Regions from separate parts of the Saccharophagus degradans 2-40 genome, predicted to be linked through region 1. Evidence: predicted binding sites of a transcription regulator. Region 1 holds the regulator's gene; each other region holds the start of a gene.

Evidence for each region. The regulator PhoB, encoded in region 1, activates phosphate uptake and scavenging genes when phosphate is short. The targets are predictions, from matches to a motif close to TGTCATAAANNTGTAACA.
Region 2: the regulator PhoB is predicted to act here: its motif matches at 4,569-4,586, upstream of SDE_RS13685 (substrate-binding domain-containing protein).
Region 3: the regulator PhoB is predicted to act here: its motif matches at 3,615-3,632, upstream of SDE_RS05625 (GNAT family N-acyltransferase).

Annotation. Positions count from the first base shown of each region.
Region 1 covers NC_007912.1:4,837,555-4,844,235, reverse strand. Annotated here, with positions in the region: gene SDE_RS21670 (lipase family protein) at 12-1,157, opposite strand; gene SDE_RS20070 (DUF4198 domain-containing protein) at 1,161-1,592, opposite strand; gene SDE_RS20065 (GNAT family N-acetyltransferase) at 2,304-3,554, opposite strand; gene SDE_RS20060 (YHS domain-containing (seleno)protein) at 3,687-4,178, shown strand; gene phoR (phosphate regulon sensor histidine kinase PhoR) at 4,192-5,496, opposite strand; gene phoB (phosphate regulon transcriptional regulator PhoB) at 5,532-6,236, opposite strand; gene ubiA (4-hydroxybenzoate octaprenyltransferase) at 6,355-6,681, opposite strand, start outside.
Region 2 covers NC_007912.1:3,307,446-3,314,126, reverse strand. Annotated here, with positions in the region: gene SDE_RS13700 (BlaI/MecI/CopY family transcriptional regulator) at 280-681, shown strand; gene SDE_RS13695 (M56 family metallopeptidase) at 681-2,237, shown strand; gene SDE_RS21380 (energy transducer TonB) at 2,343-2,972, shown strand; gene SDE_RS13685 (substrate-binding domain-containing protein) at 3,076-4,524, opposite strand; gene SDE_RS13680 (class I SAM-dependent methyltransferase) at 4,750-5,559, shown strand; gene SDE_RS13675 (hypothetical protein) at 5,600-5,935, opposite strand; gene SDE_RS13670 (molybdenum cofactor biosynthesis protein MoaE) at 5,911-6,348, opposite strand; gene moaD (molybdopterin converting factor subunit 1) at 6,350-6,616, opposite strand; gene moaC (cyclic pyranopterin monophosphate synthase MoaC) at 6,622-6,681, opposite strand, start outside.
Region 3 covers NC_007912.1:1,371,258-1,377,938, forward strand. Annotated here, with positions in the region: gene ppnN (nucleotide 5'-monophosphate nucleosidase PpnN) at 1-47, shown strand, start outside; gene smrA (DNA endonuclease SmrA) at 83-655, shown strand; gene SDE_RS05615 (MAPEG family protein) at 664-1,077, shown strand; gene SDE_RS21180 (DUF2799 domain-containing protein) at 1,074-1,685, shown strand; gene SDE_RS05625 (GNAT family N-acyltransferase) at 1,815-3,530, opposite strand; gene SDE_RS05630 (acetyl-CoA carboxylase subunit alpha) at 3,768-4,907, opposite strand; gene serB (phosphoserine phosphatase SerB) at 5,071-6,288, shown strand; gene SDE_RS05640 (hypothetical protein) at 6,319-6,681, shown strand, end outside.

The DNA.
Region 1 (6,681 bases):
GCCAGAAGTTTTTAAAATAAACTGTTTAAGGCCTTCCTAACTTCATTATTTATACGTAGCATAATTCGCGTAAGTACGTTACGCATAAGTGTTTCAGTTAGTTCTTCGGCTGTTTTTAGTGCGGCCATCCCAAGCATCTTCATCATTTTTCGAATTAGTAGAAAAACCCAGTTGGCAAATTCCGAACTTAGTGCGACCACTTTAAGTAGTAGCATGGCCAAGTGGTCTGCTAGGGTTAAGCCACCTATAAATGGGGCCTGAACTTTTATCAAAGAGCCTTGAATTATAAATGCTAATGCGTAATTAAATTTATGCCATACGCTCGCGTCTGCGGCGTTTACTTCGCTAGCGCTGGATAGCCATTGCTTAATAGAGTTAATACTTAAGGATGTTTCTGGCATATCGTTCAAGTTTTCCCATTTTTTACCAGATACTGAATCCGCATAACCCTTCATAAAATGAGCTGTTACACTAATTGGCAGGTTACCGTTTCCAATGCCATGCGCACCATTGGGAACAGGAGCGTGGGTATAGGGGAATACAGGAACCATGGTGACGGCATCGTTGGAATGAAATACTCTGTGGATGTTCTCTTTACCAAGCCTCATGGTTGTAGCTTGGGCGAAGCCGTCTATTCCTAGGCCTATTCTTGGGCAGCCAAAGGTGTACAATTTCACTTTTACTGGAAAGGTGTTCTTAATCCAGTCGGCTGCAATACTAGCCACTGCTCCGCCTAAACTATGCCCTACGCAGTGAATATTTATCAGGTCGGAATGCTCTTTCAGGAACCGGTCAACTTCATTCTTAAGACTTGTAAATACTTGGTTAAATCCAGAGTGTACAAAAGACCCTGAGCTAGAAATTGTTAAGCCTGCTCGGATATCGGTAATAACATCTGCTCCGCCCTTTCTGCCGGTTGTTCCTCTGAATAGAAGAAATGCATCCTTTTCGAAATCTCCAGTCCCTCGTATGAACAAAGCAAAAGCATCTTTTACTTTAATTAAGCGACTACCCACTGTTGCGCTAACAATAGAGCGTGCTGCCATATTTTTAGAGAAGTTTTCATCTTTTAATAAGACTTTTAACTGAAAATCATTGTTCACTGAGTATGCTGATGTGGCAAGTGTTGCGGCAAAATCTGGTGTAACGAATCCCATCGTTTAATCTTCCTTGTTGGTTAAATCCCAATAGCAGTTGGTACCAATAAATCCGTACTTTGTATCTACTTTTCTAATTTCATCGGTAAGCTCGCATTTAAAATTATTGGGAATCCCATCGAATTCAGCATATTCTTCTATGGCCAGTTTTGTGGTTGAAAATATAATGGGCTCTACTAATGAATCATCCTGCACATCTATTTCGGTAATGAATGCGGGTTGAGTCATAAATTTAAACCGAATTTTTTCCCAGCGAGTAGAAAAGCTGAATTTACCTTTTGGGTCCGTTTTTATCTCTTCAATTTCGTCCCAGTTTTCTGACTTCCAGCTCAGCTTTCTTCTGACGATTAAATCGGGTACAGGCTGTCCGTTTCGCAGGATAACCCCTGATATGCCACTTGCGATGCATACCTTTTCCTTTAGCAGTAATCCCAAATCCATCTCCTTAATGTTTAGTAGTAAGCCTATCGCGACGATTAATAGCCCATGGACTAATATTGAGGGCATAATACTTCCCTGTTTGTTGCCGTGCTATATGACGAAGAATATTTACGTTTAACATTTTATTCGGTTGTTGTTAGTTGATTTCATATTTTATCGGCATGAGTTTATGGCATATGCCATATGCAAATAGCAAGGCGAATAATTTAACGTTTAGCCGATATTAGAGAAGTGTTACTGGTTCGTTAGTCTGAAAGGCTCTCCTGCCTTGGGGTAGTATCAAATAGAAATCAATACAGCGTAATATGCCATAGGTTGCGTGAGTGAGATACGTTGGGGGTTTAGCTAAATGTAATTTTAAGAGCTAGTTCGCATTAACTGGCGCCCACTAGCAACATGGTGAAAATTTGAACCAAGTATTGCTCTCGGGGGTAGGGTTTTAAGTAGCAGTTTCTGCTAAAAATCAGGAGCTAATAATACCGGTTTTTCAGCTGCCACTGTATATTAAGTCCCAATTACAATTTGTAGCTATAAAGCCATATCTTGTTTTAACTTTATTCCACGGGTCAGTAAGTTAACATTAATCCAGATCGATTAGGGTATGTTACAAGCACGGGGCTTCATAAACTATCGCGTATTGGAATTTTGGAGAAATCTATATCAGTATAAAGACGGCTTGCGATTAAGTGGCCAGTTTGGTTACAGCTATTCGAAGGCTTTCTGTTTAACTTCCTCTCTTATTCCCAACAAACACCCCTCCGCAGGCAGCTCAATCCCTTCCTTAAACGGCAGCAACTCTCTCGCCTCTTTCATAAAACCCTGCATGTGTTGCGTCTCGCTTTGTAAAAACTGAGCCACGCCGTGTTGAAAGCCCGGGTGGGCTAGCCAGTGTAGCGAGCTGGTTTTTACGGGTACAAAACCGCGTTGAATTTTGTGTTCGCCTTGTGCGCCAGGGTCGAAGCGTTGTAGGCCGTTGGCAATGGCGTACTCTATGCCTTGGTAGTAGCAGGCTTCAAAGTGCAGGCCGTCTAGTTCTTCCATTGCGCCCCAGTAGCGGCCATACAGTGTTGTGTTGTCGCGAAAATAAAGTGCAGCGGCAATCATTTCATGGTCGCGCCACGCTTGGCAAAGTAGTACTTGTGTTGGAAATATTTTTGCCAGCGATAAAAAAAATGCTTTAGTGAGGTAGCCGTAGCGGCCACTGCGTTTTAAGTAGGTGTGATGGTAAAGGGCGTAGAATGTTTCCCACTCTTCTAATGGCACAGCATCGGCACTGCGCATGGTTAGCGTAATATTCTGCTGGCTTACTTTTGCGCGTTCTTTTTTTACATTTTTGCGTTTGCGTGAACTAAAAGATTCTAAAAATTGTTCGAAGCTACTGTAACCTTGGTTAAACCATTGGTATTGGCAGCCTATGCGTTGCTGCCATTGGCTTTCTAATGGTTCTTCAACGTTGTTGGTTGTGTTGAGCGGTAAATTAAATTGTTCCATTGATGGAAACAAAATATGCACGCCACTTATGTTTTTCTCTTGGCTAAACGCTTGTAGGTGGTCGGCCATCGCTTTGGCTAAATTGTTTTTTTCTTCTGCGCTTAGGGTTTCGGCAAAACCAAACCTTGGCCCAGTGGCGGGGGTGAAGGGAATGGCGCTAACGAATTTGGGGTAATAATCTAAGCCGTTTTGTGCGTAGGCGTCGGCCCAGCTCCAGTCGAATACATATTCGCCGTAGGAGTGATTTTTTAAAAATAATACCAGTGCTGCTACTAATTGGCCGCTGCTATTGGTAACCGTTAGGTGGTGCGGCTGCCAGCCGCTGGCTTTATTGGTGCAGTCGGTATTTTCTAGTGTGGCTAAAAACGCATGCTGTACAAACGGGTAGCCGTTGCTCTGTGCAAATAAGCTGTCCCAGCTTTGCGCATCTATGTGGTGAATACTGGGTATAAATTTATATTGCATAGTGGCGTTGCATTTCGAGCATCAATTGTGAATCTCAGAGTCTATGCTTGTGTAGGGCGTAAAGCCATACTGATATGAACGCAGCAGTAGCTGGCGTTGTTAACTGTACAATTTTGTAGGAGCGATTGTCTAATGGGTTTAGGTATAGGGCGCAAACTTGGGTTGCACTGGTGGTTGCTATTGTGTTTTTCGGTGAGTGCATTGGCGGCAGACCCGCCTATTTATTCCCATGCTAAGCATGGGGCTATAAAGGGCTACGACGTAGTGGCTTACTACAGCCTGCAACCGGGCGATGATGCGGTAAAGGGCAGCGATGAGTTTACCTATAATTGGAATGGCGCAACGTGGAAATTCGCCAATGCAAAGAATTTGGCATTGTTTACATTAAACCCAGAAAATTACGCGCCACAATATGGAGGCTATTGTTCATTTGCCGTGGCCCACGGTTACGTGACCAGTATTCGCCCAGATAGCTGGAAGATTGTAAATGGTAAGTTGTACCTTAATTACAGCCGTTTTTCGTTTAAGCGCTGGGAAAAAGATATGAACAAAAAAATAGCCGAAGCCGATGCAAACTGGCCGGCTGTGCTTACCGTGTGTGAAGAGCGCGGCAATTGTAAGTAATTGCCGCGTTTATTTATTTTGCGCGCTTAATTAAACGAGCTTTGGGGAAGTGGCAGCTAAAGGTGCTGCCTTTGCCCACTTTACTGCTAATGCGCAATTGGGCATCGTGGCGCAACAGCACGTGTTTAACAATGGCTAAGCCAAGGCCTGTGCCGCCCATGGTGGTGGCGCGGCCGCCGTCTACGCGGTAAAAACGTTCGGTTAGGCGCGGTAGGTGTTTGGGGTCTATGCCCACGCCAGTATCACTTACGCTAATAACTACATCGTGCTCGTTGGCGGTGTATTGCACTTCAATTTTGCAGCCGTCGGGCGAGTACTTCATAGCGTTAAACACAAGGTTAGAGACGGCGCTGCGAAGCTCTTTCTCGTTGCCGCGCAATACCAAATTATCGTCGCCTTTATGAATAAGCGTGTGCGTGCTTTCGCCATTTAATGCTTGGGCATCGCTCATTATGGTTTGAATAAGTGGCCCTATGTCGACGGCTTCCTGCCGTATTTCACGCTCATCGGTTTCTAGCTTGGTTAGGGTAATTAGGTCGTTGATAAGCGCGGTCATGCGCTGACATTGGCCCTGCATGGCGGTTAGAGCGCGTGCCCACGCGGGCGGTATGCTGGGCGCATCGGACAGTGTTTCGATGTAGCCACGCACCACTGTAAGGGGTGTACGCAACTCGTGGGATACGTTGGCCACAAAGTCTTTGCGCATTTGTTCGAGTTTATAAACGCGCGTTACGTCGCGCAGCACCACAAGGCGTTCACCTTGGCCAAAGGGGTGTATTTGAAATTGCAGGTGTTGGTCTGGGTGGCGGATGCCTTCTAGCTCAAGTGGGTCGCCGTATTTGCCGTTTTCGAAGTATTTTACGAAACGCGGGTGGCGAATAATGTTGGTTAATTTGTGGCCGTGATCTACATCGCGCAGGTCGAACATTTGCTTGGCGGCTTCGTTCCACCATTCAATATTACCAAGCGAATCTAGTAGCACCACGCCGTCGGTTAGTGCCGAGGTCATATCTTGTACTCGGCTAACCACCGCTTGTAAACGCAGCTTTTCTTTTTGGTAGCGTTTGCGCAGCAGCACTACGTCTTCGGCTATTTCACCAAAAATGCCATATAGCTCGTTGCGCGGGTTGGTTTTGCGGCGTGCTGCAATTATCCAAGCTTCTAAGCGGGTGATGTTGTAAAACAACCAGCACACGTACAGCAGCAGTGCTAAGCACATTACTGCCAAAAAATAGCCTACTGCTACGCCAACTATGGCTGCGGCTGCCATAGACAGTACAAACCAGCGCAGCTCTACGGCAAAACCTCTGCGTATCATAAAAGCACTTAATGTGAGTCGAACATCAGTTGATGTTAGGCCTTTAGAGCGACCTTATTAGAAAAGCGGTAACCCGCACCACGCACAGTTTGAATAAAACGGTCGTGGCCTTCAAGGGATAATGCTTTGCGCAAGCGTCTAATGTGAACATCTACCGTGCGTTCTTCTACATACACATTGCCGCCCCACACGTGGTCGAGCAATTGGTTGCGGGTGTAAACGCGTTCTTGGTGGGTAAGAAAGAATTCTAGTAGGCGGTATTCTGTAGGGCCCATTTGCACAGGCATATCGCTAATGGTTACGCGGTGGCTTATAGGGTCTAGGCACAGGCCTTCTACTTGAATAGGCTCGCTAATGCCCATTGAGTCGGTGCGACGCAATACGGCCTTTAGGCGCGCTACTAGCTCACGTGGTGAGAAGGGCTTGGTGATGTAATCGTCGGCACCCACCTCTAAGCCTTGTACTTTATTATCCTCTTCGCCTTTGGCGGTAAGCATAATAATAGGAATTTCACTGGTAACTTCGTCGCGCTTAAGGCGGCGGGCCAATTCAATACCGCTTGTGCCTGGCAGCATCCAGTCTAATAAAATGAGGTCGGGTTTTTTATCGACAATTAAGCTGTGTGCTTGTTGTGCGTCCCCGGCTTCCAATACCGCATATTCTGCCATTTCCAGTGCAACACGTAACATGTCGCGAATTGGCGGCTCGTCATCAACTACTAAAATCGTCTTTTCAATCATTACAGCTAACCTGACTCTCGTCTGTACAAAGTACGGAATGTAGGTTGATTATTTAAAGGTTTTGTTTCCGTTTTATGACAAATAGCACACCACAGCACTTATTTCATTATTTTGGTGTTTAGTTTGTTATGAGCTTGTCCACCAAAATGCCGAGAAAAACCACTAAACCTACCCAATTGTTATGCAAAAATGCACGAAAACACGCGTTCGGTTCGCGGTTGCGAATTAAATATTGTTGATAGGCAAAAAGACCACCTGCAACCAATAAAGACACCTTAAAGCTAAAGCCTAGCCCAAAGCGCTCCCCTGCCATGGCCATAGCCACCAGTGCCATTAGCTGCAAACAGGCGGTTATGATGCGATCTTGATCGCCAAATAGGATAGCGGTGGACTTCACCCCAATTTTTAAATCGTCTTCTCTGTCTGCCATTGCGTAGAAGGTGTC
Region 2 (6,681 bases), 1.5 Mb from region 1:
CTTGGTTAATCGGTTCGTAGCTAGCTAGTCAGTAACTACATAGATTCCTATTTGCCACGTTTCCTCCTAAAGCCGGCTATTTACGCCGGCTTTTTTGTGTCTTGCGTAACCATTTTGCGCTTCTTCCCTTTCACTTAAATAACCTTTTTGTAAAAAAATACTTGCCTCCCAAATATGTAGGTGCTACTTTTGTAGCATGGTGCTAAAAAAGTAGCACTAACAAGAAAGCTTTAATTAAAGCGCTATAAAGCAGCCAACAACGAAATACTCGAGATTGCTATGCCGCCAAGTGAATTAAGTAAGCTAAGCCGACGCGAAAGACAAATAGTGGATATTTTGTATGAGCTTAATCAAGCCTCTGCGCAGGATGTGTTAGACCGCTTACCCGAGCCACCAAGCTACTCCGCAGTGCGTGCAATGCTTGCGCGTATGGTAGATAAAAAACTCGTGCAGTTTCACAACGAAGGCGGCAAATATATTTACTCGCCAATGGGCAAAGAAGAAGACGCGCAGCTTTCCGCACTGCAACGTTTAATAAAAACATTCTTTCGCGGTTCGCGAGTTAAAGCGGTAAACGCGCTGCTAGAAACCGATGCGGATAAATTGAGTACAAGAGAAATAGAAGAGTTAGAACGAACAATAGCTCGCATTAAAGCCGTACAAAATAGCGGAAAAAAATAATGATACTTACCGTAGATACCTTCAACCTAATTACTTTGTTGTGCATAAAGCCCTTATGCGCCATTGGGTTGTGTGTGTATCTGTTGCGATCTAACCCCGTGCGATCTGCAGCAAAAAATAATTGGTTGGTATTTCTTGGGGTATTGTCGCCGATGTTAGTGGTTGTGAGTTATGGCCTATTGCCCAGTGTAGGTGTACCGCTAGTACCAAGTGAATGGATGCAGCAAGGCACAATCGATATTGCCAGTTTATTTCAACAGGAAAGTATTGGGTTTTACTTACTTGTTAGCGCGGTTGCTGTATTTATGTTGGGTATTGTGTGGGGCATAAGCTACCTGCTTAACGGAATAGCCGAAATACACAGGCTTACTCGCAATGCGAGCCAGTGTACGAATAAAAAAATATTAAGCTGCTTAAACCAAAGTAAAGCCGCACTGCAAATAACTGGGCGGGTAGAGCTAAAGCTAAGTGAAGGTATTAACGCACCAGTAATGTGGGGCGTAGTTAACCCCACAATTTTATTACCAGCAAAAAGTGAGCAGTGGCAAGAAGGCGTGCTGCAGCGTGTATTGGCCCACGAGCTAGCGCACATTAAGCGCGCAGACTGGCCAGTAAAAATGAGTGTGCATATATTGTGCTGCTTGTTTTGGTTTATACCACCTGTTTGGTGGCTAGCTAAAAAGCACGAGTGGTTTGCAGAGTTAGCATGTGACGATATGGTGGTTAACGCTTTGCATTGTCGCGCCGAGTATGCCAACGATTTGTTGAATTTTGCTACCCACGAAAACCAGGCGTCTATAGCTACCCTTGGTTTTATGAAAAAGTCCGAGCTTTACTTACGCATAAACGCTGTATTAGATGGTGCTAAACAGCGCAGCGCGATAAATACTAAAGAAAAATTATGGTTGTTAATTGTGTGGGTTGGCTTGCTGCTGCCTATGTCGGTGGCGCAAGCCTTACCTAAGGCGAGTAGCCAGTATGTGCAACCCGTGGAATATTTTCCCGTATGGTTGCCGACAGGTAGCAGTGAAAAGTCGCGCAAGAGTAAGTCTGCCATTTTTACTGCGGAGCAACCTAAGGTATTAACGTTAACCGATTTACAAACACATTTTTCGTCGGTGCCAACTACTTATCGTACTAACGAAACAATGCGAATAACGGCAAGCCGTGCTGATGCTCTTACAGCGTCAAACAGTGGTGTAGATGTTCCGCAAAACCCTGCAGCGCTTGAACAAGCGTTAGTGCACGGGTTAGAGCAGCGCCCACAAGTTAAGTTAGAAGGTTTTTTGCCCGTAAATTTGGTGTCGCCCAGCTACCCATCGCGCGCGTTAGAGCGGGGTGTAGAAGGCAGAGTTACAGTGCAGTTTGATATAGATACCAAGGGTAAGGCTGTTAACGTAAAAATTGTGCAATCAACCGCACGCGGCATATTTGATAAGGCAGTGCTAAAAGCGTTGGAGCAGTCGCAATTTCAGCCAATACGTGTAAATGGCCATCCAATTATTACAAAAAACGTCAACGAAACGTTTTTATTTACGCTAGCTTCCAACCAGTAAAATTAATCAGATTGGAATTTAGCGGGCTACATAGCAGGAAGTTAACTCAAGGATGAAGCGTCGCACACCTGTGTTGACGACAATAAAATGAATAGAGGATTTGCTATGACAACAGTACTTACTACCCCAATAAACGACGGTTCTTCAATACGCATTCTTTTAGTTGCACCCCTCGCAGCGTTTACAACTGCTGTGTTGGTAATGTTTATGTACAAATTAGTGGTAACAAACTTTGTTGCCCCAAAAGACAAGCCTGAGCTAATAATTCCCGAAGTAACCTGGGAGGAGCCGGTAGTTGAAACGATACTTGATAAATCTAAACCCGAATTAAATGAAGCTGTTGAAATGCCCCCAGTTATCTTGCCTAACGAAGGCCCAGTGGATGATGGATTGGACGTGACTATTCCCACCACGGGGGCAGGAACATTTGAATTAACATTTAACCCCAACTCAACTAATAACAGCTACCCAATAGCGCGCGTAATGGTTGGGGCGCAATACCCATCAACGGCCGCGGCAAGGGGTATAGAAGGTTATGTCGATGTGCAGTTTGATGTTGCCGCTTCCGGGGCCACTGAAAATATTCAAGTAGTGGGTTACGAGCCTTCAACAATATTTAACCGCGCCGCTACCCGTGCCGCCGCGAAATGGAAGTTTCAACCCAAAATGATAGATGGAAAACCCGTAAGGTTTGAAGGCATGGTTAAGCGCGTGCGCTTTGAAATGCAAAAGTAACTAGGTGCTGGCTTTAGATGTGTGCTGCAGATAGGAATTGAGGTTTGTAGATTTCTATTTGTAAAACAAAAAGGGCGGCTAAATAGCCGCCCGTTAAAACACTCTAATGAGAGCCTGCGTAATCAATTGTAGCCGCTTGGCGCTTCTCTCGGGAGGCGTCTTTTTTCGTTTTGGTTATCATAGAGCGCAGCTGTGAATCAAATACCCAAACTTCGACACGTTGATTTTTTAATCGCGCGCTACCCGCGTTAGAAGCCACGGGTAGATCTGACCCTAAGCCTAAAACCGATTCGCTAGAAATGCCGTAGCTGTATAAGGCAGACTTAACCGCAACTGCACGCAATTTGGAAAGTACAGTAGACCGAGCTGCAGTTTCTTTGCTATCGCCAAAGCCTACAAGTTGAATGCGTTTATCGGCGTTCTCCGGCATTTGCATATAGCGAACAATGCGCAGAATATCTTGCTTTGCTTTATTGTCGAGTTCGGCGCTGCCATCTTTAAAGCGAAAGTTAACCGATAAGCGCATGGCATTTTCGGTAAGTACTTTATAGGTTTGCGGCGCATCTGCGTATAGCTCAGACTGTAAGCTAAGCGGGTTTTGCGAAATAAAGCCAATTTGGTTTACGATTTCTTGCCCTTTAGTACTTTGTACAAAGTGGATAAATTCATTTAGTAGTGGGTTATTTTGCTTAGGTGACACATACATAAATAAACGGCGCGCTAACGGGTAATCTTCCGTTGCAACATATAAAGGCTCAGGCTTTAGCGGGTCGGTAGAGTCTTCTGAAATACCCAGTGCCTTTGCTCGGCGGACAGACGCTAGCCCTACAAACCCAATGCCGCCTGGGGCAGTGCTTACACGGTCTGATAATTGATCGTTTGATTCAAAGCGTTCAGCTGAAGCAGTAAGCGAGTAGCTCTTACCCAGCACTAGGCTTTTAAAGGTATCCCAGGTGCCCGATTTATCATCCCTAGCGTAAACTCGAATGGGTATATCACCGCCGCCCAGTTGCGACCAGTTTGATATTTCACCAGCAAACACTTTGGCAATTTGGTCGACTGTAAGGCTTGAAACAGGGTTGAAGCGATTAACAATTACCGCAAGCCCATCAATTGCCACCACCTTTTCGGCAGCAAAGTCGCGCATATTGCCAAGTGATTGCAGTAATGTTGCTTCGCTTTCTTTAATTGGGCGAGAAGACATAGCTATATTGCCTGTGCCGTCTGCTAAGCCGCTGTAGCCGGTGCCAGAGCCATGTGCTTGGATGTCGACAAAAACGGGTAAGTCGCCGTTATAGCCCTCTATGCGGTATTCATTTTCTATGTTGGTGGTTTTAATGCTAACGTTAGTTAGGCCCTTTGCTTCTAGGTAATTTTTTACCCAAGCTGGCGCAAGTTTGGCGCCAATGGTGTTAGAGCCTTTTATGGTAAAGAGCTTTCCTGCTGTTTGGTTTGAGAAGGCTTCCATTCCTTCGTCCTGTGAGTACGCGCCGGTTGCAGTGAGTGTTAAACATGCGGCGAATAAAAAAGAAACGAAAGTTTTTAATAGCATGTAAGGTTACCTCGTGAATGCAGGCGCACACGTTATAAGTGAATTGTTACAGTAATGTTACGGTAGCGACTTATTTCGGTTAAAAATTTATGCAACAATGTTTAACCATTTAAGCTTTATAAATATTTGATTTACTTAGCTTTATTTGCATTGTGGATATAAAACATAACGCGTGCGTTGTTTGGCCTAAATTTACCTTAGTGCGTGACTAAAAGGGGTGCGAGTTTGAAATCTGGTTTTGTTGTGCGATCTACAATTTCGTCCTGGGAATCAGCGGAGCGTTTTTGCCGCCAGTTTTCTTTGCCTTTGCTGGATATGCAGGCTAAGCATAACCAAGAAGTGTTTCAGTTAATTTTTGATCATCAAAATGTTCACCTACTCGATTGTCGCGCTAAAAAGCCCTTAACTTTAATGGTCGATTTTGTTACAGGCAGCCGCGACCACCGTCGCAAGTTTGGCGGCGGGGCGGGGCAAGCCGTGGCAAAGGCGGTGGGCGTTAAGGGCAATAGAACACTACATGTTTTAGATGCAACCGCAGGCTTGGGTGGCGACGCCTTTGTATTGGCCTGCTTGGGTAGCCGCGTAACAATGATTGAGCGCTCGCCCGTGGCCTATGCATTGCTGGCCGATGGGCTAAAGCGAGGTTTGCTGCAAGCAGAGGAGGCTGGCGATGACGAGCTATTGGCCATTTTGCAGCGAATGACACTGGTGCCCAACGACGGCAGCGATTGGATGCGTGATCAACTGGCCAGCTCTGACAGCGAGCAGCCAGATGTGGTTTATCTCGACCCAATGTTTCCAGAAAAAAGTAAAAAGGCATTGGCTAAAAAAGAGATGCAGATCTTCCAAGAAGTGGTTGGCGGCGATGAAGATGCCGATAAGCTGTTCGAACCTGCATTTGCACTAGCGAAATATCGCGTGGTGGTGAAACGTCCAAAAATTGCACCGCTACTTAACGGGCAAGAGCCAAGTGTGCAGCTGGTGGGTAAATCTTCGCGATTTGATGTGTACGCGAAAAAGAAATTACCAGAGTAATTACTTTGGCTTCAGTTGGTTTTAATTGGCTTTAGGTCGCTTACTTTTTTTTTGTTCCGGTGGGTTTTGTTTCGGGCTCGCCGGTTTTAAAGCGTACAAAGCGTGAAATAATCATTCGTATTTGTGCGAGCATGGCCATAATAAACCCCAAACCCGCCAGAATTAAGCCTGCCAGTACTATTAGCTCTTGCTTAAGCCCGTGGGGTAGCTGTTGGTTGGCCATAAAAATAATAATGCAGCCTACGCCAAAATAGATAGAACCGTTGCGGAATTGTTTGAATGGAACTTCGAGGGGCACGCTGTAGTGGGCTTTTAACCCAGCGCGCCATGCGGAGAGCGAAAAAAAATGTTTTATGGTTGCGAGTGGCTTAGCCATTTGTCGGCTGCCTCGCTATCAGATTCTTTGGCATCTACCCATGTGTCGCCTTCTTTTTTCCAAAATGGTGCTTGGGTTTTTAGTATGTCTATCATGTATTCGCACGCGGCGAAGGCATTTTTACGGTGGCGACTGCTCACCCCCACAAACACAATTTGGTCACCTGCAGCCAAGTTACCTACGCGGTGTATAATGGTGGTGCTAATTAAGTCCCAGCGTTGGTTGGCTTGTTGCTCTATTTTTTCAAGTACCTTTTCGGTCATGCCTGGGTAGTGGTCTAGCCTAAAACTTCCCTCGCCACCAAAATCTCGCACACTGCCCACAAACGTTACAATGGCGCCACTGTGGCCATGCTTTTGTAACTGCTCATATTCTGTTTGCAGGTGAAAGTCTTCGGTTTGTACTCGAATCATATTAGCCGCCTGTTACCGGAGGGAAAAACGCTACTTCATCGTTATGGCTTAAAGGCTGGTCTTTACTCGCAATGGTTTGGTTAACGGCACATTTGGTGGTTTTGTCTTGTAGCAGTTGCCAATTTTCACCGCGCTGCGCAAGCAGTGCAATTAAGTCGCTTACGCTAATTACCGAGTTATCTACCGCCAGTGTTTCGCTGTTGGTGCGCAGTGTTTCGCCTAGGCTGGCAAAGTAGAGAATAGACAGTGTTTTTTCTGAGGCCGTCATCGTATTTACTCGCTATAAAACCAATCGCCAGATTTGCCGCCGGTTTTGGAAATAAGGCGCGTGTC
Region 3 (6,681 bases), 1.6 Mb from region 1:
AAATTCCAACGCAGGAATATATACCCTGCTACGAAGTTGTAAGTTAGCCCGCGAAGGGCTAATGCTTTAAAAGAGATGTAACATGAACGACGATGATGCCTTCTCAAACTTGTTGGGTGACGATGTAACACCCCTTAAGGTTGAGCCGAGGGTAGAGCTAAAACGCAACGATAATGTTGATAAACAACCCCGCAGGCAAGCGGCGCAAGAGCAAGTGGAAAGTGCAGCAGACCCGCTTGCTTCAGAGCCGGTTGAAATGGTGGACCCGTTAGACGTATTAAGCTTTATGCGGCCGGGTGTGCAGCATGGGGTGTTCCGCAATTTGCGGCTGGGTAAATACGCATCTGATGCGCGGTTGGATTTACATCGCATGACAGTCGATGAGGCTCGCCGTGCGGTGTATCAGTTTATTAGAGATTGTTTGGCAAATGATGTGCGTGCGGCGCTTATTACCCATGGTAAAGGTGAGGGGCGAGCACAGCCTGCGCTGCTTAAAAGCTGCATTGCTTATTGGTTGCCACAGTTAGATGAAGTATTGGCTTTTCATACGGCACTCAAGCAGCACGGTGGTTACGGTGCAACCTACGTGTTAATTCGAAAAAGTGAATTAAAAAAGCAAAAAACCAGAGAGCAACACACTAAAAAACTTTATTAGGAATGTTTATGTTATACGCCATGTTTGGGTTGGTTGTATTTACCTACGTGTTTTTACTCGTTAACTTTATTTGGCGTTTAAAGGCCGTTAAAAGTCGGGCGGTGCATATAAAGTTTTTTAGGCGATTGGATACGCAAGACGCACCAGAGCATATTTTGCTTGGCACACGCCACTTAGCTAATTTGTTCGAATTGCCGGTACTTTTTTACGTAGTGGGGGTGTTGGCTGTTTGTTTGCAGTTAGAGTCACCGTTAATGATAGCATTTGCTTGGCTGTACGTGGGGTGCCGGGTTGTGCACGCAATTATTCACACTACATACAACAATGTGGTGCACCGCATGCTAATTTTTCAGCTGGGTAGCTTTATTTTATTAATCATTTGGCTGCTGCTAGTAGCAGCTTATAGTAAGGGCGTGGCATGAATATTATAAAAAAACTCACTCCACTCGTTGTAAGCGCGTTAGTGCTTAGTGGTTGTGCGAGCTTAAGTGAAGAAGAATGTTTAGTGGCCGATTGGCATCAAATAGGCGTTGAAGATGGCAGCGCAGGCCGCGATGTAAATTACCTAGCCAATCACCGCAAAGCCTGCGCAAAAGTTGGCGTTACTCCCTCGCTTGCACAATACGAAAAAGGCCATGCTTTGGGGGCAGAGCGTTATTGTGTGTACGCAAACGGTTTGGCGCTAGGTGAGCGCGGCGGGGCCTACAATAATGTGTGCTCTGGCGAATTAGAAAGCGAATTTGGCGATGGGTATCACTTAGGGCGTGCGCGTTTCGATCAGCGAAAAATAGTCAGCATGCTAGAAGAAACCTTAGTAGGTTATCAGGATGAATTAGAAAAAGTATACGAAGATATTGCCCTTACCGAAGAGATTATAGTTAGCGATGCTTCCACCCCAGAAGAGCGCAGAGAGGCGTTAATCGAAATAGAGCTAATGCGAGACTCTATTCCGTTACTGGAGAGCGAGATAGATATTACCTACAAAGAGCTCGATGAGAACAAGCGCCGCTTAGAGCGTTTGCTGAAGTAATGTCGTAAATGTGGCTGCGCGAACTCGTCTTCCGCTGCCACATTTTTCTTAATTCTCAATGGTTTGCAACAGCTAACTGCAATTAACGTGTAATTTTAACGAGAGTTTAGCGGCTAGCAATTAGAGAGATTATTTCCCCCCAATATAACGCTTATATTTACTGGCTTTAAGCTTAGTAATGTCGCACATGCATAAACCGTCTAGGCAGTCGCCAAAGTCTGGGTCTACGCTAAATACTACCGACTGAAAACCACCTTCTTCAAAGAGTGCTGTGTATTGTTTAAATAGCATAGGAAGTTTGTGGCCGACTGCCATAAAATTTGCCTGCATAAAATCGAAGGCTTCATCGCGCTCTTTATTTTCAAACAGAGCTTCAAACTTTGCGTTTTGCTCGGCCGTTAAAGTATAGGGGTGATTCGCTACCGCTAAATTTTCGGGGCATGCATAGTAACGGCGGTAAAAATAAACCAGTTGGTCCATAAGCTCGCGCGGGTAATCTGCGCTCATACTTACTGGCCCAATTAAATAGCGTACTTCGGGGTTGTTAGCTAAAAATGTTCCCAGCCCTTGCCACAAATAATCAAGGCTCGCTTTACCCCAGTATTCAGGGTTTACAAAGCTGCGGCCTAACTCTACACCTTGCTCTAAATATTTTTTAAATTCTGGTTTAAAGTCATATAGCGTGCTGGTGTAAAAGCCGCTTTCACCAAGTGTATCGTAGATGTGTTTGCCCTCGCCTAGGCGATAAGAGCCTGCAATTTTTAGGTTTTCTCTATCCCACAATACTAAATGCTTATAGTGGCTATCGAACGCATCTAAATCGCGCTTTTTACCTGTACCTTCACCTACTTTTCTAAAGGCGAGTTCGCGCAAGCGGCCAATCTCGCGAATAACTGCGGAATCTTGTTTGTAACTTACTAAGTAGATGCGGTTGTTGTCTCGGGTCTCGCCCAGTAGCTTTGCATCGCGCAATTCCTCTTGTAAACGCTGACGATCTTCTGGGTGGGCTATGGTGCGTTCACTTTGAAATATAGGGCGTTTTTGCGAGCCAACTTTATATAAATGCTTTTTGAGACGTTTTACTAGTGTGCGATCGTGTAACTGGTCTGATTCTAAAGCCGCTGGCGGAATCATACCGCCGACACGAAAGTTAATGGTGCGCGATTGCTTGTTAAACATTTCTCTTGCCAGTAGTGCAGTGCCAAGTGGCTTAAACAGCATGCTGGCGCCGTAAAAGAGTAATGAGTTTTTTGCTTTGATATGCACCGGCAGCAACGGCGCCTTGCCGCGGCGAGCAAAATGTAAAAAGCCGGGCAGCCAGCGAGAATCGCGCACACCATTAGCACTGGCGCGGGATACCTCACCCGCAGGGAATACAATAATCGCCTGCTCTTTTTCTAGTGCCTGCATTACGCGCTTGTAGCTGCGGCGGGCACTGCTGCCGGTCATGTTATCCAGTGGAATAATCAGGTTATCTAGGGCAGAGAAATGGCTGAGCATATCGTTAGCGATAATTTTTACATCTTGGCGCACTTCGCCAATAAGCCGCAAAATAGCTAAGCCATCGAGAGAGCCAATGGGGTGGTTGGCGAAAATAACTACGCGACCAGCAGCGGGAATATTGCTTTTATCTCTAGCGCTTACGCGATAGCTAAAGTCGAAATATTCCAGTACGCGGTCGATAAACTCAAAGCCAATGGCATCTTGGTTGTCGCGCAAAAAGGCATTAATTTCAGTTTCGTGGGTAAGTCGGCGCAGGAGGGAGAGTGTAGGTTTGCGGATAATAGCCGGTTGGCTAGCAAACTTAGGAAACTTGTTAGTAACAGCTTGTTCGATGTTTATCATACCAGATCCTTTTCCCACCAAATGTTAGGCATGTTCTCTAGGCTTTATCGCCCAAGTCAGGCTAAATCTGATATGTGAATTTCTGGTTACATATTCGTGATACTTTTTTGTTTTTATTAGGGGGCTTTTACATTACCACTTAGTTTTTTAAAGCTGCATAAGCGCTTAGCCTAGGCACGGCAAGGCTCTCAAGGTAGTTATGAGGAAATATTGATTGTTAAACGGCAAAGAAACTAGCTAGTGTAGTTTGACTAATTGGTTAAGCTGGTTTGCCAGAAGGGATTGATAGGGTTGCAAAAATTGCTCTACCCCATGGAAAGGCGCTAGTTCATCCATGAGTGAATGTTTTAAGCGCTGCGCGAGCACCGTATTTTTAGCCGCTGTGCTGTTTAACAGCAATTCGCCGGCAGGAATGTGGCTTAGGCTGTATTCGTCGTCTTCGGCATTAATGCAGGCCCCAATTTGCAAAGGGATTTTGTCTATGGTTTTGGCCATTTCTATTACCAAATGTGCGCTACACGCCGCCCTAAACAATGGTTCGTGTGGATCGGTGCTAGGGGCTTCGAATATTAAGCTGTAGCCGTCTTCTTCGCGCTCTAAACCGCTGCCGCCATACAGTGCCAGCACATCGCCTAGCATGGTCTCAAGCTTGGCTAGGGTATTGTTTAATGTGCTGGCGTTAAGCTGCTGGGTTAAGCGTTGCAAGTTAGCTACTTGAATAAACGCATAGGCTTGTACCATTTCTTCTGGAGCGGCATCTAACGCTGCGTCTCGCTCATCAGGTACTTGCTCATCCTGCTCTGTAACCTGTTCGTTGTTTTCGCTAACGCTCTGCTTAGGTTTAGTTGGACGATTGGCGTGTTTTTGCGGGGGGCTTGAAACCCACTCAATTGCTCTAGATTCGTACAACGACCAAGCGGCTACCGCCGTGAGTGCTGCAATAAACAGACTTAAAAACATCAATACCGAACGTGTAGCATCTTGGTATTTTTTAAGTGTGACCGTCAGGTAGCCGGCAATACTATCGTGTAGCACGATTGGAGCCGTATAAGTTAAGCCATTCTCACCGGCTTGATGGTGGTTGCCGGCCTGAACGAGTAAGTTGTTTTCTACGTCGTGAATAGTTGCGAGCAGGGTGTTGGGGTTTTCCATTACATCGCGCAATATTACCTGCAACTGCACCAAATCGTGGTTAAACGATGCATCTACGGCTTGATGGGCAGCCATAGTGGCAAGGGCATTACCATAGTGACTTAGGTTGGCTTCCCCTGAGGTAATTAGCCTAGGTACCAACATAAGTGTAACTAGCAGAGCCCCCAGAATGGCACCCATAGAGAATATGCTTAAAGGGGGAAACGTTTTTAGCCTAATGGACATGCTGCTCTCGATCGTTCTTCAGTTTTCAGCTGCTTGGAGATCGCCCTGTAGGCACATAACAAGTAACTGGCATTATCGTTGTGACTTTATTCCATCCTGCCCTTATTAGTGGGCTAAGTAACAGTTATAATGGCGCATCTTTTAATTAAATAGAAGTAGAGACGTGCGCGAACTTATATTGATTAACATTTCTGGCCACGATAAGCCGGCGGTGACCTCTGCAGTAACTCGAATTTTGGCTCAAAACGGCGCTAATGTATTGGATATTGGCCAAGCGGTAATTCACGACCAATTGTCGCTAGGTATGCTGGTGGAATTTAACAGCGGCAGTAATGCCGAGCCAGTGTTGGCCGCAATAGAAGCTAAAATGGCCGAGCTGGAAATGCGCGTGCGTTTTAATCCAATTGATCAGGGCTCCTATCAGGGCTGGGTGCAACAGCAGGGTAAGCCTAGGCACATTGTTACTCTACTAGCGCGGCATATAACTGCCGAGCAAATTGCAGAGCTAACCCATGTGGTGGCAGCGCATGGTCTTAATATTGACAATATCAGCCGCTTGTCTGGTCGCGTATCGCTGGAGCACGACAACGATAAAACTAAAGCTTGTGTTGAATTTAGTGCACGGGGTACGCCTGCAGATATCAGTAAACTGCGAGCCGATTTCGCCGACTTAGCCTCTAAGCTCGACGTGGATATAGCCTTCCAGCAAGACAATATGTTCCGTCGCACTCGTCGCTTGGTATGTTTCGATATGGATTCAACCCTTATCGAAGCAGAAGTGATTGATGAGCTGGCTAAAGCGGCCGGTGTGGGCGATGAGGTAATAGCAATTACAGAAGCCGCAATGCGCGGTGAGCTGGACTTTAAAGAAAGCTTCACTCGCAGAATGGCTTTGCTAAAAGGCTTAGATGTATCTGTTTTAGAGAGTATTGCTGCAACACTGCCAATCACCGAAGGCGCAGAGCATTTAATTTCTTCGCTGCGTAAATTAGGTTACAAAACGGCGATATTATCCGGTGGCTTTAACTATTTCGGCCAATATTTACAAAGTAAGTTAGGTATCGACTACGTATTTGCCAATGCGCTTGAAGTTGTTGATGGCAAGGTTACTGGGCGTGTAACGGGGCAAATTGTAGATGGCGCGCGCAAAGCTGAGTTACTTCGCGAGTTGGCGGCAAAAGAACAAATTAGCCTAGAGCAAGTTGTCGCAGTCGGCGACGGCGCCAACGACCTGCCCATGTTGAGTATTGCTGGTTTAGGTATAGCCTTTAGGGCCAAGCCGCTAGTAAAGGCCGAAGCGAAGCAGGCCATATCTACCTTGGGGCTGGATGCCATCTTATATTTGATGGGCTTTCGCGATAGGGAAATTAACGAGGCATAAACACTTTCAATTACCAAAAGGAGGTTGGTTGTGGCTATAAAAGGGTACCGCTTTGGCGACAGTATTACAGAGTTGACTTTAAGCTTATTGCTTATAGCGATTGCGGTATCGTCTATTGTTGTGGCCTCGCGTCCGCTTTTAGAAAAGTTCCAGCGGCGAGAGGCGCTAGTGATAGCCGCAGGGGCTGCTGCAGATGTGGCCGAGCACCTAGCTTACTATGGCCATTTAGAAGGCCTTCATTTTCGGCAAAATACACCGTACTTTTCTATTGTTGGCGAAGATAGGGTATTTAACGCCTTTTATCGTGACGAATCCAGTCCGTCTATGCGCTTTCAATTCATTCCCAAAACTATCGATGGCATTCCTCGTAGGGTGGTTATTCGTTGCTCGGCG